2 regions of the Arthrobacter sp. AG258 genome follow, and region 1 is predicted to be linked to the other one. Evidence: riboswitches for the same ligand, from Rfam matches in the RefSeq annotation. Region 1 holds a riboswitch; the other holds the start of a gene.

Region 1 (7,357 bases):
GACAGCGGCAACGCTGGGCTCGTAACGGCGGCTCATGAGCTGTTCGTGGAATGTTTCGGGGGCCAGTGCGGTCATGAAGGGCTGGTTCTCCTGCGGGGATTGATGTTGCGTCCACCGCCGAAAATGGGCGCACGGTGGCGCAGCTCATCAACGGTGGTTAGTTGGGGTGGGCCGATTCCGGGTCGGCCTTTGCCAGTTTACCAAGCCCGGGGAAACGAAACGCCGGTCCAGCGCACCTGATTCATGGCGCAGTGGACCGGCGGTCATTCCCGGAAGGGGCGGATGACTACCAGAGGCGCTTGGTGGCGCGGCGGGCGCCCTCGCCAAGAGCCTCCAGCTTGGCGAAGGCGATCTGCGGATGCACCCGGCCGCCCAGGCCGCAGTCGGTGGACGCGATGACGTTCTCGCGTCCCACCAGCTTGGCGAAGCGGACAATCCGGTCCGCCACCAGGTCCGGGTGCTCCACCACATTGGTGGCGTGGGAGACGACGCCGGGGATGATGACTTTGCCCTCAGGAAGGGTGGTGTCTTCCCAAACACGCCATTCGTGCTCGTGGCGGACATTGGCCGCCTCGAAGGAGTACGCGCCGGCGTTGACCTGCAGCACTGAGCCGATAATGTCCGCGAAGGGGATATCCGTTGTGTGCGGACCATGCCAGGAGCCCCAGCAAACGTGCAGCCGGACCTGTTCCTGCGGAAGGTCCCGCAAGGCCCAGTTGGTGGCCTCGACGCGCAGCTGGATGAACTTCAGGTAGTCCTCCAGGGACGGCTCCGGGTTGATCTGGTCCCAGCTCTCGGCCAGGGACGGATCGTCGAGCTGGACCGTCAGGCCGGCGTCGATGATGGCTTTGTATTCCTCGCGCATCGCATCGGCGCAGGCGTAGACGAGCTCCTCATCGTTCTTGTAGTACTCATTGGCGACGCGGGCGCAGGAACCGGGGGAGAGGGACGCCACGAATCCTTCGCTGAGGCCTGCCGCGGCGAGCCCGGTCTTCAGGTTCTTGATGTCCGAGGCCACCAGGTCATGGCCGGTATATGTCAGGGGCCCGGCGATCTTGGGTTGGGACACGCTCTTCCGGTGCGCCAAGATCCCGGAGGAGGGATCGCTGTACGCCTCATTGAACGCCTGCCGGTCCCGCCGGTCGGGGAAGGACGTCAGGACAACGTTTCCGGGGGACGACCGCCGGACTTCGGCTTCAGCCCACCGGTCCACGGTGGTCGGCTCCAGGCCGCCGAGCCGGGCGAAGGAGTAGTTCCACCAGGCCCCGTAGTCTACGGAGTTGGACATCGTATGCCCGTACTCGCCGTCGTTGGGGATATCGATGCCCAGGTCCTTCTGGCACTGGACCACGCCCACAACGGAGTCTTCCAGGAGCTCCAGGAACGCCGGCGTGATCCCGTCGGATTCCTTTGCGGTGTTGGCTGCGATGAGTTCATCGGTGCGAGGCAGGGACCCGGCGTGGGTGGCGCGAATATGGTCGGTGTTGAGGGGCATGCTGGAATCTTCCTTCCATCGGTCCTGGCAGTAGCACCTTCGGCCGGCAGCTTTCCTGCCGGACCGTGGTTGCTGCGGCGTCATTGAGCCAGGTCTCTCAGCCGCTCCGGATGGTCCACTCTTACCTAAAGCGACAGCGTGGCGGCGGGGCAAATCGGTTTCATATTGTGGCGCGGCAGCGTCAGTCGGAGCTCGTCCGCACGATTCCGCCGAGAGAAAGCGGTACTTGATAACATTTAATACACCGACTTGACTTTAATTAGTAAGTGATGGTGATCTAGAAACATCGGTCTTTTGGGGGAAATACCGATAATCCCCCATACCCGTGTCCCGGTCTTACCGTTCGGGGTTTAATAATAATTTGGGGGAATCATGGTTGGATCAGCCAGCGCTAAGCCGCGCTCGCAAAAGGCTAATAAAGTCCGCGCTATTCTTGCCGGCGGCCTTGTCTTGGGGATCGGCGCGGCCTTCACTCTCGCGGCGTGGACGGACAACGAGTGGGTCTTCGGCCAGAGCGACAACGGCGGTGGCCCGGGGACCAAGGTGTACCAGATGCAGCAAAACACGTGGACAGGCACCGGTGGAACAGCAGCATGGAGTGACCAGCCGGACCGGAACGGCGGGGCGTTGACCTTCAGCGTCAATGCGGACAACCTGGTGCCGGGCAGCACCGTTTACGCACCGATGCAGCTGCGGGCGGTGGCCGGATCCGAAGCCCTGGTAGCCAGCTTGACCGAGGCGGAGCAGTCCCTTCCCATAGACGGGGTCACCAACACGTCCCAGCTCTATTCGGCACTGAGATACGAAGCCAAGCAGGGTGTGCCGAGTTCGTCATGCAACGCTGCAGGATTCGGTCCCGTGCAGAACGCAAATATTATTCCTGCGGGCTCAACCCTCAACACCATCTCTGTCCCCGGAGCCGCGACCAATATCAGCCTGCCCAGGGGTGACAACGCCACCCCTGGCACCGCGGTGGATATCTGCTTCGCTCTGACCCTTCCCACGGATGCCCCGTCATCCCTGCAGGGGCAGAAGACCGTCCCGCTCTGGAAGTTCTCAAGCACAGTGGGCCTGCCATAACCCCTCCGATGAGGCAGACAGCGTCCCGGCGCAAGCCCGGGTTGGCGTCCGATCCCCGGGCCCGGCCGGCTGCCCTCCGTGTGGCCAGGGGATTCCGCGAAGCTTTGCTCACCGTCGTTGCCCTGTTGGGGCTGGCGTGCATCCTTGTCCTGGTCCTGGGCTTCTTCTTCAAGGCGTCCTTCGTCGTCTTCCGTACGGGATCGATGGAGCCGCTCTATCCAGTCGGTGCGCTGTCCCTGACCGTGCAGGTCACCGCCAAGGATCTCGTCCCGGGCGACGTCGTGTCGGTCCGCCGGGAGGCGGCGACCGCCCTGGTGACCCACCGCGTGGTGGCAGTTTACCCGCCCAGTGTGGAGGGGGCCACAGCGTCGCTAAGGCTCCGCGGCGACGCCAACACTTCGGATGATCCGTTGCCCTACGAGGTGGCCACGGCGCAGAAGGTGCTCTTCACGGTTCCCGGGTTGGGAACCTGGATCATGGCCTCCCGGGGGCCGGAGTTCCTGGGCGCGGCAACCCTGGCGGTGGCAGCACTGGTCACGTGGGCCTACTGGCCGCGGCGCCGGGCCGCGGTCCAGGCAGAGATCTGCGCCACCGGGGCGAAACCACAACAGTAAGGTCGTAGATGACATGGCGGGACCCAGCACCAGGGACGTCGTACGGGCCGCGGGGGTTGTCGCGGTTTTGCTGGTGGGCGCTGCGCCTGGCGCAGCCGTGGCGGACGAGCAGCTGATTCCGGTACCGGAGACGGGGGCGGCCGGCTTCCTGTCGCTTTCCTCGTCGGTCTATCCACTGACACTGCCGGTGCTGTCAGCGGGGGAATCGTTCAGTTGGCAAATAGGCATTTCGCTGGACCAGCCCAGCGGCGAGTCCACCCTGCAGGTCACCGCCGACGGTGAGATCGCCGGTACGGACACCTACGTTGTGTCCGTGGACGAATGCGATGTCCCGTGGCAGGGAAGCAGCGGCTTGGGCGGGGACCTGCGTTGCCCCATCGGCTCCACGCCGCGGATAGCGCCGGTAACGCTCGTTGAACATCGCCAGGATGTGCTGGTTCCCTTGCGTGATCTGCGCATCGGATCCTCGCCCTACCTTCGATTTGTCTTGTCCCGGCCCGCGGATTCGCAGGACCCGCCGGACACCGCGCTGACGCTGGGTATTGGGGTCACCGCTGCCGGGAACGACCACGCCGTGGTCCCGTCCGGCCAGCGGCCGCCCGCACCGTTGGCCAATACCGGGGCAGCGGTAGTGCAGGGGCTGTTGGCCGGCGGCGGCCTGTTGCTCCTCGGCGCAGCGGTGGTGGCTGCAGTCCGCCGGAACATGACCCGGAGGGGGGAGGCATCGTGAAGACCGCGCGCGAGAACCTGCTGCGACGCGGGGCAAGGAACCCACTGACATCCGTTGCCATAGCGGCAGCGGCCGCAGTCTCCCTGGTGGCGACCACCACCGTCACCACGGCGGCATGGGTGGACAACGAATGGGCCGGCGGTTCTGTCGGCGTTGGTTCCCCGGGGGACTGTTCCACCAACACCCTTTTCAGCGGCCAGGCGTCCGCAACCCAGCTTTCCGGCAGGGTACTAGGAACGGACCTCAATTCCATCGCGGGAGTTGAAGGCCTCACCGTCACCAACGCCGGCGGCGCAGCGTCGCCGCAGCCGCTGTCGGCTACTCCGGTGACGGGGATTCCGGACGCCTTTATCAGCAAGCTGCCTGTCCCGGCCCTGGGGACCAACCCTGTGACCGTGGGCCTGGGCCTCGGCGTTCCGGTAGGAGGCCTGGGCACGTACACGCAGTGGGCGCAGGCGCAGGACAGTGGACAAGCCCGCGCCGCCGCCGGACTGGTCACCGACCAGTCCGGGGCTGTGGACGTGGGCGGAACGGCCACCGGAGCTGCCACCGCACCCCAGTCGGCCACCGTCAGGCTGGACAATCTTGTTCCTGCGTCACTGGCCGGAGTGTCACTGGACGTAGGTGCTGTGGCGTCGTCCGCGTCCGTCCAGGGATGCGACCTGGTCAACGGATGGCCTACGCTGGCGGCAAACCCTGCCGTCACGCGGGAGTACGGTGTCGCCAGCCTGAACCTGGGCACGAATGTGCCTGCTGCCGAATCAATCATTAGCACCACGAACGCCGCGCTCGGCAGCATGCCCACACCGCAGGTCCTGCAGCAAAACCTCATCAGTGCACTGGGTCAAGCCGTTCAGAACGCGCTGGCGCCTCTGGGCCTGGTTAAGACCACCACATCAGCCGACGTGGGAGCCGTGAATCTCGATGAAGTCCGGAAGGTGCTTACCCAACCCCAGGCACGAGGTGCTGTCACTCTCAACCTTGGCGCGGGCCGCCTCAACGTGGATCTGGCCAAGCTTCCGGGAAAGGATCCGCTCGCTAACGGGCGGGACCCTAACACGCCGGTGTTCCTGACGGAGGCGGACATAACGCAATTGCAGGCGGACGCGCGGGCTCTGCTGGCACAGATCACCACGCACCTGCGGACGGCTGTTGATGCCGTGATCGCGTCTGCGACTGTCACGGCGAGCGTTGAGGTCCCGCTCACTGGCGTTTCGTTGGGCAGCACCAGGATTGAGATCGCCGGAAGCGTGGGGCAATTCAGGGCAGGGACCGTTCAACCAACCGTCATTCCCTTGGGGCTAAACCTAAGCTCACCGTTGACGTCACTGCTGGTGAACGGGGTTGTGTCTGCCGTCACCAACTCCGTTGCGGTGCCACTGGACACGGTGGTGTCCAACCTGGAGGCAACGCTGGCCCCAATCGTCGCAGGCGCGCTTACCGATGCCGGAACTGTCGTGACGGCGTTCGGCTCCCTTGTTTCCATCCACGTCAACGTCCAGCCTGACAAGCCGTGGCAGGGCGTAAAACCAGGCGACGTCTCAGCGCGAGCCGGTGAATATAAAGTTTCTGCCGTCCGCGTTGGCCTGATTAATCAGCCCGGACTATTGACCCTTTACCTGGGTACTTCTGCCGCCGGACCGGTTAGTTATCGATCGTCATAATTTTCTACTCCAGCACGAGGAACTTTTTCGACTTTCCAACCGTTATTGGCGTTGGTGTGCGGTACGTTCCAGCATTAAATGCAAGCTGTCAAATTAATTGACAGAATTTCACATTATTGCTTGTATTTTGTCACAGCCCGCGATGGGGGACATGGCGGCTGGAACCACTCAATGCACTCGAAAGAGGTACCGCACGTGAAAAAATCCCTGGCTGCTTTCAAGGCCCTTACGGCAGCAGGCGCCCTGTCGCTCGCTGTCGTCGCCGCACCCGCGCCGGCCCTGGCAGTTGGCGAAGGCCCCAACTACGGCGGCAACGGCCAGATCACCACAAGCAAGCTGGCTACGTACAGTCAGATGGTCTCCTTCCTTAAGGACCAGGACGCCAAGCAACCGGCCATGGAGCTGGAAGTGATCGGCCAGACGGTCAAGGGCCGCGATATCCACCTGGTCAAATACATCTCTGACCCGGCCAAGCCCACCATCCTCTACCTGACCCAGCAGCATGGCAACGAACAGCTCACCACCGAGGGCGCCATGGAGTTCATCAAGCACCTGGGCACGGGCAAGTCGTCCGGCATCCTGGACGGCGTCAATATCCTGATCGTGCCCATGCTCAATGCCGACGGCGCCATGGGGGACGTAAACTTCCCGCTGGACAACTACCTCGCCAAGGGAGACCGCAACCTGACCCGGTACAACGCCGAGGGAGTCGACCTCAACCGGGACCACGTGGCCAAGGTCCAGCCGGAGACCCAGGCCCTGCACAGCAACGTGATGCGCAAGTACCGCGTCGATTACATGATCGACCTGCACCACCAGGGCACCCGCGCTGAACGCGACGGCAAGCTGGTGTCCGGGTCAATCCTGTACCCCACCACCCCGAACGCCGATCCCGCCGTCGTCGAGAAATCCAAGCGGCTTGGTGCCGTGGTTTTCAACAACGTGGACTCCACCGGCTGGGGCCACCTGGGCAAGTACCAGGGCGGCAGTGCGGAGACCATCAGCCGCAACGGCATATCCGTGGAATACGGCATTGCCACCCTGCTTTTCGAGATGCGCGGCATGTCGGACCACTACTTGGACGGCTACGCGCTGGGGCAGCGGAGCAACGGCTACCTGATCAAGCAGACGGTCACCACCCTGACCTCCACCGCCGCGGCGATCGCGGACGGTTCCATTGCCGACGCCGACACCTCCTTCTGGGACACTCTCGCCGAACAGACGTCCCGGCCGGCCGGGGAAGCCGAGGACGAGTAAGGGACCAGGCCCGCCGCAGTCCCTTGCGGGGCCGCGGCGGGCCCATCGAGTGGACAAAGTGCCTGATCCGCTAAACTTGGGTGGTAAGAGCCCCGGAACTCTTGCATCGCTGAGCCGCCCCGCGGTCCGGCGACGGCCGGTCTGTTCGGGGCATTCTCATGAACGGCGCTGCGCAGGTCCGCTCCCCGCGGCCGGACCCGGGCAGCCCGAACGAATGGGGGAGGATCCCATGCCAGCAATTGTGATCGTAGGAGCCCAGTGGGGCGACGAAGGAAAAGGCAAGGCCACCGACCTTCTGGGCGGCCGTGTTGACTACGTCGTCAAGCCCAACGGCGGGAATAACGCCGGGCACACCGTCGTCGTAGGCGGTGAAAAGTACGAACTCAAACTGCTGCCCGCAGGCATTCTCAGCCCCAACGCGGTGCCCATCATCGGCAATGGCTGCGTGGTGAACCTCGAAGCCCTTTTCCAGGAGATCGACGGACTCCAGGCCCGCGGCGCCGATACCTCGCGGCTC
Region 2 (7,357 bases), on a different contig from region 1:
CTTGGACCACATCAACATGACGGTCTCGGTCCTTCGCGGCGCAGGCGTGTCCGTGGACGATTCCGTGCCCAACCACTGGGTGGTGGCGCCCGGACCGATCCGTGCCTTCGACCAGCGGATCGAACAGGACCTTTCCAACGCGGGCCCGTTCCTGGCGGCGGCCCTCGCCTCTCGGGGAACGGTCCGGATCCCCAACTGGCCGGCGGAGACCCGGCAGGTGGGCGACCTGTGGCGCAACATCCTCACCAGCATGGGTGCCACGGTCACGTTGGACAGCGGCGTCCTGACCGTCACCGGCGGTCCGGAAATCAAGGGTGGGGACTTCGCGGACACCAGCGAACTCGCCCCCACCGTCGCCGCGCTGTGCGCCTTGGCCTCGGAGCCATCCCGGCTCACCGGGATCGCGCACCTGCGAGGACACGAAACCGACAGGCTGGCTGCCCTGGTGGCAGAGATCAACCGGCTCGGCGGAGACGCCGAGGAAACTCCGGACGGACTGCTCATCCGCCCCGCCCGGCTGCACGCCGGCGTCGTGCACAGCTACGCGGACCACCGGATGGCCACGGCCGGGGCGATCCTGGGACTGGCGGTACCGGGCGTCCAGGTGGAGGATATTGCCACCACAGCCAAGACCATGCCCGACTTCCCACAGCTGTGGGCAGGCATGCTGGCCCAGGAGGGCACGTCCGCTGCCGGACCGGAAGGGCGCGGCAGTGGCGCGGAGCACTGATTCCTGGGACGAATCGGACGTCAGGATCCGCCCGAGCAAGAAAGGCTCCAGGCCACGCACCAAAGACCGCCCCAGCCACGATGACGCCGTAACCGGCCGGATCATCACGGTGGACCGTGGGCGGTACACCGCGGTGGTGGGTGAGGACTCGGACAATGAGCGGGTGGTCATCGCTGCGCGGGCCCGCGAGCTTCGCCGCAATCCCGTGGTGGCCGGCGACTTCGTCTCCCTGGTGGGGGATGTCTCCGGAGCCCCGGACACGCTGGCCCGGCTGGTGAGAATTCAGGACCGCCGCACCCTGCTTCGCCGCAGTGCCGACGATACCGACCCCGTGGAGCGCGCCGTGGTGGCCAACGCGGACCAGCTGGTCATCGTCGTGGCGGCCGCCAACCCCGAGCCCCGCACAGGCTTCATTGACCGCGCCCTGGTGGCGGCCTACGACGCCGGGATCGCGCCGATCCTGCTGGTGACCAAGGCCGACGTCAAGGATCCCGCCGAGCTCCTCTCCAATTACACGCACCTGGACTTCCCCGTCATCATCAGCAAGACCGCCGACGCACAGGCCTCCGGGATCGACGCGCGGTCCGACGACGGCCTCTCCGCCCGGCTGGACAGCGCTGCGGTGGCCGCCCTCCGCGCACACCTCGACGGCACCGTCACCGTGATGCTGGGGCATTCCGGGGTGGGCAAATCCACTATGGTGAACGCACTCACGGGCGCCGAGCGCGCCACCGGCGGCGTCAACGCCGTCACCGGGCGCGGCCGGCACACGTCGTCGTCGGCGCTGGCACTTCGGCTCGCGGACGCGCCGCCCGGCAGCTGGATCATCGACACCCCGGGGATCCGGTCCTTTGGCCTGGCGCACGTGGACCCGGACAGGATCCTGCGCTCGTTCCCGGATCTCTCCCCGGGCATCGAAAACTGCGAGCGGGGCTGCAAGCACACGGCAACGGCGGTCAACTGCGGGCTGGACGAGTGGGTGGACGGCGGACACGCCGGCCCTACCGGCGCCGCCCGCCTGGCGTCCCTGCGGCGGCTGCTCGGCGCCGATCCAAGGATGGAAGCACAGGAAACGAAGGAGCTTGGCAGCGTCAACTGACGCGTTCTCCCGGCAGAAACGCCCGCAGACGGTAGTTTGGAACCATGATCCAACCCGCTTCGAGTTACAACGATGACCTGCGCCTGGCCCACGTCCTGGCCGACTCCGTGGACGACCAGACGATGAGCCGGTTCAAGGCCCTGGACCTCCACGTCGAGACCAAGCCGGACCTGACGCCGGTCACCGACGCCGACAAGGCGGCCGAGGAGGCCATCCGAGGCCAACTCTCCCGCTCCCGGCCCCGCGATGCCGTTCTGGGTGAGGAATTCGGCAGCACCGGCCACGGCTCGCGGCGCTGGATCATCGATCCCATCGACGGGACCAAGAACTTCGTCCGCGGCGTCCCGGTCTGGGCCACGCTGATCGCCCTGGTGGACGAGGGCGAGCCGGTGGTGGGCGTCGTCAGCGCTCCGGCACTGGGCAAGCGCTGGTGGGCTGCCAAAGGCATGGGCGCGTACATGGGCAGGTCCCTGGCCGCCGCCACCCGGCTTCGGGTTTCCAACGTCTCAAACCTGGCCGACGCCTCCCTCTCCTATTCCAGCCTGGGCGGCTGGAAGGAACGCGGAAACCTTGACGACTTCCTCGGCCTGACGGAAGACGTGTGGCGGACCCGGGCGTACGGAGACTTCTGGTCCTACTGCATGGTGGCGGAAGGCTCGGTGGATATCGCCTGCGAACCCGAACTGAACCTGTACGACATGGCTGCCCTGGTACCGATCGTGGTGGAGGCCGGCGGCCGCTTCACGTCCCTCGAAGGCGAGGATGGCCCGTTCGGCGGCAATGCCCTGGCCACGAACTCGATCCTGCATTCAGAGGTGCTGCACCGGCTGAACCCGGACCTCGACGACCTGCTCCAGCAGTCGCCCTAGCGGCACAATAATCGAACAATACGACGCCGGACGCCTCCTTGAGGGGGCGTCCGCGGCCGTTTCTTCGGCAGGGCGTAACAAAAGCCTTAACAATTGCCGCGGCTTTAGTCCTGCCCATTCCATGTTCTACGCTTTTATCCAGGTCACGAGTGCCAGCGCAAAACCCCGGTTTGCTGGCCGGCAACCCTCCATTCGCGGTGGGGTGCCCCGGGTGACGACCAGGCCGGTCCGGAGCGGATACGGCAAGCGCGGATTCCACTGTGCCGGAGTCCTGTATCCAAGTGAGGTCTCTGTGACAACTGCCACCGTCTCCCCCCTTTCCGCCACCGCCAACGCCGCCGCGCCGGATCCGCGACAGGCCGTCGCCGGCCGGCCCCTCGCCGCGGTCACCGGCGCCGAGATCCAGGCGCCGCTGATCTCCGGCGGCCACGTCCGCTACGCAAACCTCGACTACGGCGCCTCCGCACCGGCGCTGTCAGTGGTGTCCGCGTACCTGAACGAGATCCTCCCGTACTACGCGAGTGTCCACCGGGGCGCCGGCTACGCATCCCAGATCAGCACCTCAGTGTACGAAAACGCACGCAACATTGTCCGCGACTTCGTGGGAGGGCGCCCCGGCGATTCGGTCATCTTCACCCGCAATACCACCGACTCCCTGAACCTGCTGGCCGGCTGCCTGCCGCTGGCGGACGGCCGCCCCGCCGGAGATGTCCTTTACCTGGACATCGAACACCACGCCAACCTCCTGCCCTGGCAGGGCGTCCCGCACCGCAGCATTGTCGCCGCGGACACCATCAGCGGCACTTTGGAGGCAGTCCGCACCGAACTTGAGCAGGGCGGGGTCTGCCTGCTGGCCGTCACCGGCGCTTCCAACGTCACCGGCGAGATCCTCCCCATCCGGGCCTTGGCCGCGCTGGCGCACCAGTACGGCGCACGGATCGTGGTGGACGCCGCCCAGCTTGCGCCGCATCGCCGGGTGGACATCAGCACGGACGACGTCGACTACCTTGCGTTCTCCGGGCACAAGCTCTACGCGCCGTTCGGCGCAGGCGTCCTGGTGGGGCGTGCTGACTGGCTGGACGCCGGTGTCCCGCACCTGGCCGGGGGCGGTGCCGTCAAGGAAGCAAGGCTCGACGGCGTCAGCTGGGCCACCGGCCCGGCCCGCCATGAGGGGGGATCGCCCAACGTCCTGGGAGCCGCCACGCTGGCCCGCGCCACCCAGGTGATCGCGGAACTGGACCAGGAACGCTGGCACGCCCACGAGTCCGCCATCCGCTCCTTCCTGGTGGAGGGCCTCCAGGGCATCGACGGCGTCACCGTCCACCAGATCTTCAAGGACACCAATCCGGAAACGGACACCATCGGCGTGGTCAATTTCTCGGTTGCAGGCTACGACGCCGGGCTGGTGGCCGCCTACCTCTCGGCGGAGCACGGCGTGGGCCTGCGGGACGGACGCTTCTGCGCCCACCCGCTGCTGAAACGCCTGGGCCTGCCCAACGGATCACTCCGGGCGAGCTTCGGCGTCGGATCCCGGCTGGAGGATGCCGAACGCCTTCTTGCCGGCATCCGCGCACTGCGCAGCAACGGACTGGGCTGGGACTACGTGGTTGACGCAGGCCGTTGGGTGCCCGCCAACGACTCCCGCACCTACCCGCACTGGGCACCCAACACCCCGGGCACGGCCGGCGCGGCCCCCTGTATCGACGACTAGGGCTCCTCCCGCTCCTGCTCCCCCACCACATGTCCAAAGGGGGTGCGGTAAATTCGAGGGGCATCAACAGTCGGAATTGAAGGAGTCCACGCGTGGTTCGGGGTGGCCCCAAGCTTGATCACGGGCGCCGGCGGGAACTTGGCGGCAGTTTCCGCGACGGCGGACGGCACTACCAGCGCGTCAGGCCGGGCTACCCCGCGGAGTCAGCCCGGTGGCTGGTCCCGGCGCAGGCCCGTGACGCACTCGATGTCGGGGCCGGTACCGGGAAGTTTACGGCCCTGCTGCTGGAGCTTGGCCTGGAGGTAACCGCCGTCGACCCTTCCACGGACATGCTCGCCCAACTCTCGGCACACTGCCCTGCTGCCACGGCCATGGCGGGGACCGCGGAGGCGACGGGGCTGGCCGAAGCCTCCTTCGACGTCGTCACCGTGGCGCAGGCCTGGCACTGGTGCGACGCGCTGCCTGCAAGCACCGAACTTGCCCGCGTCCTGCGCCCGCACGGAACGCTCGGACTCATCTGGAACCAACTGGATACCTCGGTGCCGTGGGTGCACAGGCTCTCCAGGATCATGCACGCCGGCGATGTGTACCGCCCGGGCCACAAGCCGGTGGTGGGGCCCGAATTCACCGGGCTCGAAGGGCATGTCACACACTGGCAGGACAAGGTGACCACCACGGACCTGATGGAACTCACCAAGTCCCGGAGCTATTACCTGCGCGCCGGCGAGTCAACCAGGGCCAAGGTCCTGGCGAACCTGGACTGGTACCTCCACGACCATCTGGCCTACCCGCCCGACCAGGAACTCGATCTTCCCTACCTCACCTTGGCGTGGCGCGCCGTGAAAGCGTAACGGGATGGGTTTGCCCGACGCCGCAGGCCCCGCGGACCCGGCCACGGCAGGGAACCCGGTAGGCTTGAGCCTGTGAAGACCAGCGCGCCATCCTCCTCCATCGAGGACTACGTCAAGGTCATCTATTCATTCACTGAATGGCAGGACAAGCCCATCACGTCCTCCCAACTGGCGCAGCGGCTCGGGGTTGCGAACTCGTCAGTATCGGAGATGGTCCGCAAGCTCAAGGACCAGGGCCTGGTGGACCACAAACCGTACAGCGCCGTGACCCTGACCGAGGCGGGACTGCGGCTCGCGCTGGCCATGGTGCGGCGCCACCGGCTGATCGAAACCTATCTCGTGGAGCGCCTGGGCTACAGCTGGGATGAAGTGCACGATGAAGCCGAACAGCTGGAGCATGCGGTGTCGGACACCTTCATCGAGCGCGTTGCCGCCAAGCTCGGGGACCCCAGCCGGGATCCGCACGGCGATCCCATTCCCACGGCGGACGGCCAGGTGCTGATGCCGCGCGCCCACCTCCTCGCCGAACTGGACGAAGGCCACGCCGGCAGGATCACCCGGATCAGCGACGACAACCCTGAGTTGCTCCGTTACCTTGCCTCGCAGGACATCGAGCTTGACGCCCGCGTGGAAGTGCTGGGGCGGCGGCCGTTTGGCGGCGCGCTGGTGGTGCGGATCGGCGGTGCCCGGGAATACGACCTCGCCGATGAGATCGCCACGGCGTTGTGGGTTTCCAGCGACGCCCCGCATCCCGGCTGCAGCCTTGATCTGTCCTGACCAGCGGATTGCCGGGACAGCCCGCTGAGGGGCTCCGGGGCAGCGTCCCGATTTGGCGGGCTCCCGTATGGTGGATGGTGATGATCAGCAGACGTGACGCCGCAATAGCCCTGGACGTACCCCTCGAAATGGCGCAGCGCCATGGCCTGCCGAAATGGATGCCAGAAGCTGAGCTCCGCGGCATCCTGGACAATCCTCCCCCGTGGCTGGTGCAGTCACGGGCCAACCGGACAGGCAAGCGGCCCGTGTGGGTCCATCTCGAGTGCGCCGTGTGCGGGTATGAGGAAGCGGCCCGCCCAAAGAAGTGGTGGCCGGACTTCACCTACGTGGTGTGCGGGCGCCACGCACCGGAAGAGATCCCACCGGTACAGCCCGGTTGCGTCCGTGGCGAGTACGACGGCGTCGGGACGCGTTTCACAGGCATCGCGGACGTAGAAGCGCCGGCAGCGGGGGCATAGCGCTTCCGGACGCACCGCCCCCGGAGCCTACGGCGTCCCGTTGCCCGTCATTTCCTCCGGAACGGCGGTGAGGTGCACTTCGGTGCCGTCCCGCAGGACCTTGAGGTCAAGCGGCTCGCCGATGGCATCGGAAAACAGGAGCCGCTGCAGGCTTTCGGCGTTGCTGACGGGACGGCCTCCCGCCGTCAGCAGGATGTCCCCGGCCGCCAGCCCTGCCTTGTCCGCCGGAGAACCGGGCAGCACCTCCACGACGCGCAGCCCTTCGCGGAGCCCGCTGCGGATCACAGCGCTGGGGTTGAGCTGGATCGGTGTGCTGACAAGGCCAAGGTAGGCACGGCGTACCCTGCCGTCCGACAGCAGCGCGGCGATGATCCTGCGGGTGGTGGCGTTGATCGGTATGGCGAGCCCCAGGCCGGCGCCCGCCACTGCCGTGTTGATGCCGACGATCCTGGAGTGCGTGTCTGCCAGCGCTCCACCGGAGTTACCGGGGTTCAGTGCGGCGTCCGTCTGGATAACGTCCTCGATCACCCTCCGGTTACCCCCGGCCCAGACCGGAATGGCCCGGCCCAAACCACTGACCACGCCCGCGGTGACTGATCCCGCGAGTCCCAGTGGGTTTCCGACGGCCACCACAAGCTGGCCCACGCGCAGACTTTCAGCCGCGCCGAATTCAGCCGGTGGCACCTTGGGCCGCGAACCGTGGACCACTGCGAGATCAGACAGGGGGTCGGCTCCCACCAGTTCCAGTTCCATCCTGCTGCCGTCGCCGAAGACCGCAAATCCGTGCCGGGTGCCTGCCACGACGTGTGAGTTGGTGAGGAGGTATCCGTCCTCGGTGAAGAGCGCTGCCGAGCCGGCGCCC

The links. A riboswitch is a leader RNA that binds a small molecule or an ion and turns the genes downstream of it on or off. The one in region 1 is predicted to bind S-adenosylmethionine.
Region 2: it holds a riboswitch for S-adenosylmethionine, as region 1 does, so the genes downstream of both, DFO47_RS05255 (aminotransferase class V-fold PLP-dependent enzyme) here and DFO47_RS06750 (cobalamin-independent methionine synthase II family protein) in region 1, are expected to answer to the same signal.

Annotation. Positions count from the first base shown of each region.
Region 1 covers NZ_SOBI01000003.1:88,352-95,708, reverse strand. The annotation lists gene DFO47_RS06755 (uracil-DNA glycosylase) at 1-75, opposite strand, end outside; gene DFO47_RS06750 (cobalamin-independent methionine synthase II family protein) at 287-1,495, opposite strand; SAM riboswitch class I at 1,508-1,612, opposite strand; gene DFO47_RS06745 (SipW-dependent-type signal peptide-containing protein) at 1,868-2,575, shown strand; gene DFO47_RS06740 (S26 family signal peptidase) at 2,584-3,189, shown strand; gene DFO47_RS06735 (hypothetical protein) at 3,203-3,919, shown strand; gene DFO47_RS06730 (choice-of-anchor G family protein) at 3,916-5,583, shown strand; gene DFO47_RS06725 (M14 family zinc carboxypeptidase) at 5,755-6,840, shown strand; gene DFO47_RS06720 (adenylosuccinate synthase) at 7,070-7,357, shown strand, end outside.
Region 2 covers NZ_SOBI01000002.1:428,765-436,121, forward strand. The annotation lists gene aroA (3-phosphoshikimate 1-carboxyvinyltransferase) at 1-730, shown strand, start outside; gene rsgA (ribosome small subunit-dependent GTPase A) at 714-1,829, shown strand; gene hisN (histidinol-phosphatase) at 1,874-2,698, shown strand; SAM riboswitch class IV at 2,840-2,953, shown strand; gene DFO47_RS05255 (aminotransferase class V-fold PLP-dependent enzyme) at 2,991-4,409, shown strand; gene DFO47_RS05260 (class I SAM-dependent methyltransferase) at 4,502-5,260, shown strand; gene DFO47_RS05265 (metal-dependent transcriptional regulator) at 5,333-6,037, shown strand; gene DFO47_RS05270 (hypothetical protein) at 6,118-6,495, shown strand; gene DFO47_RS05275 (trypsin-like peptidase domain-containing protein) at 6,523-7,357, opposite strand, start outside.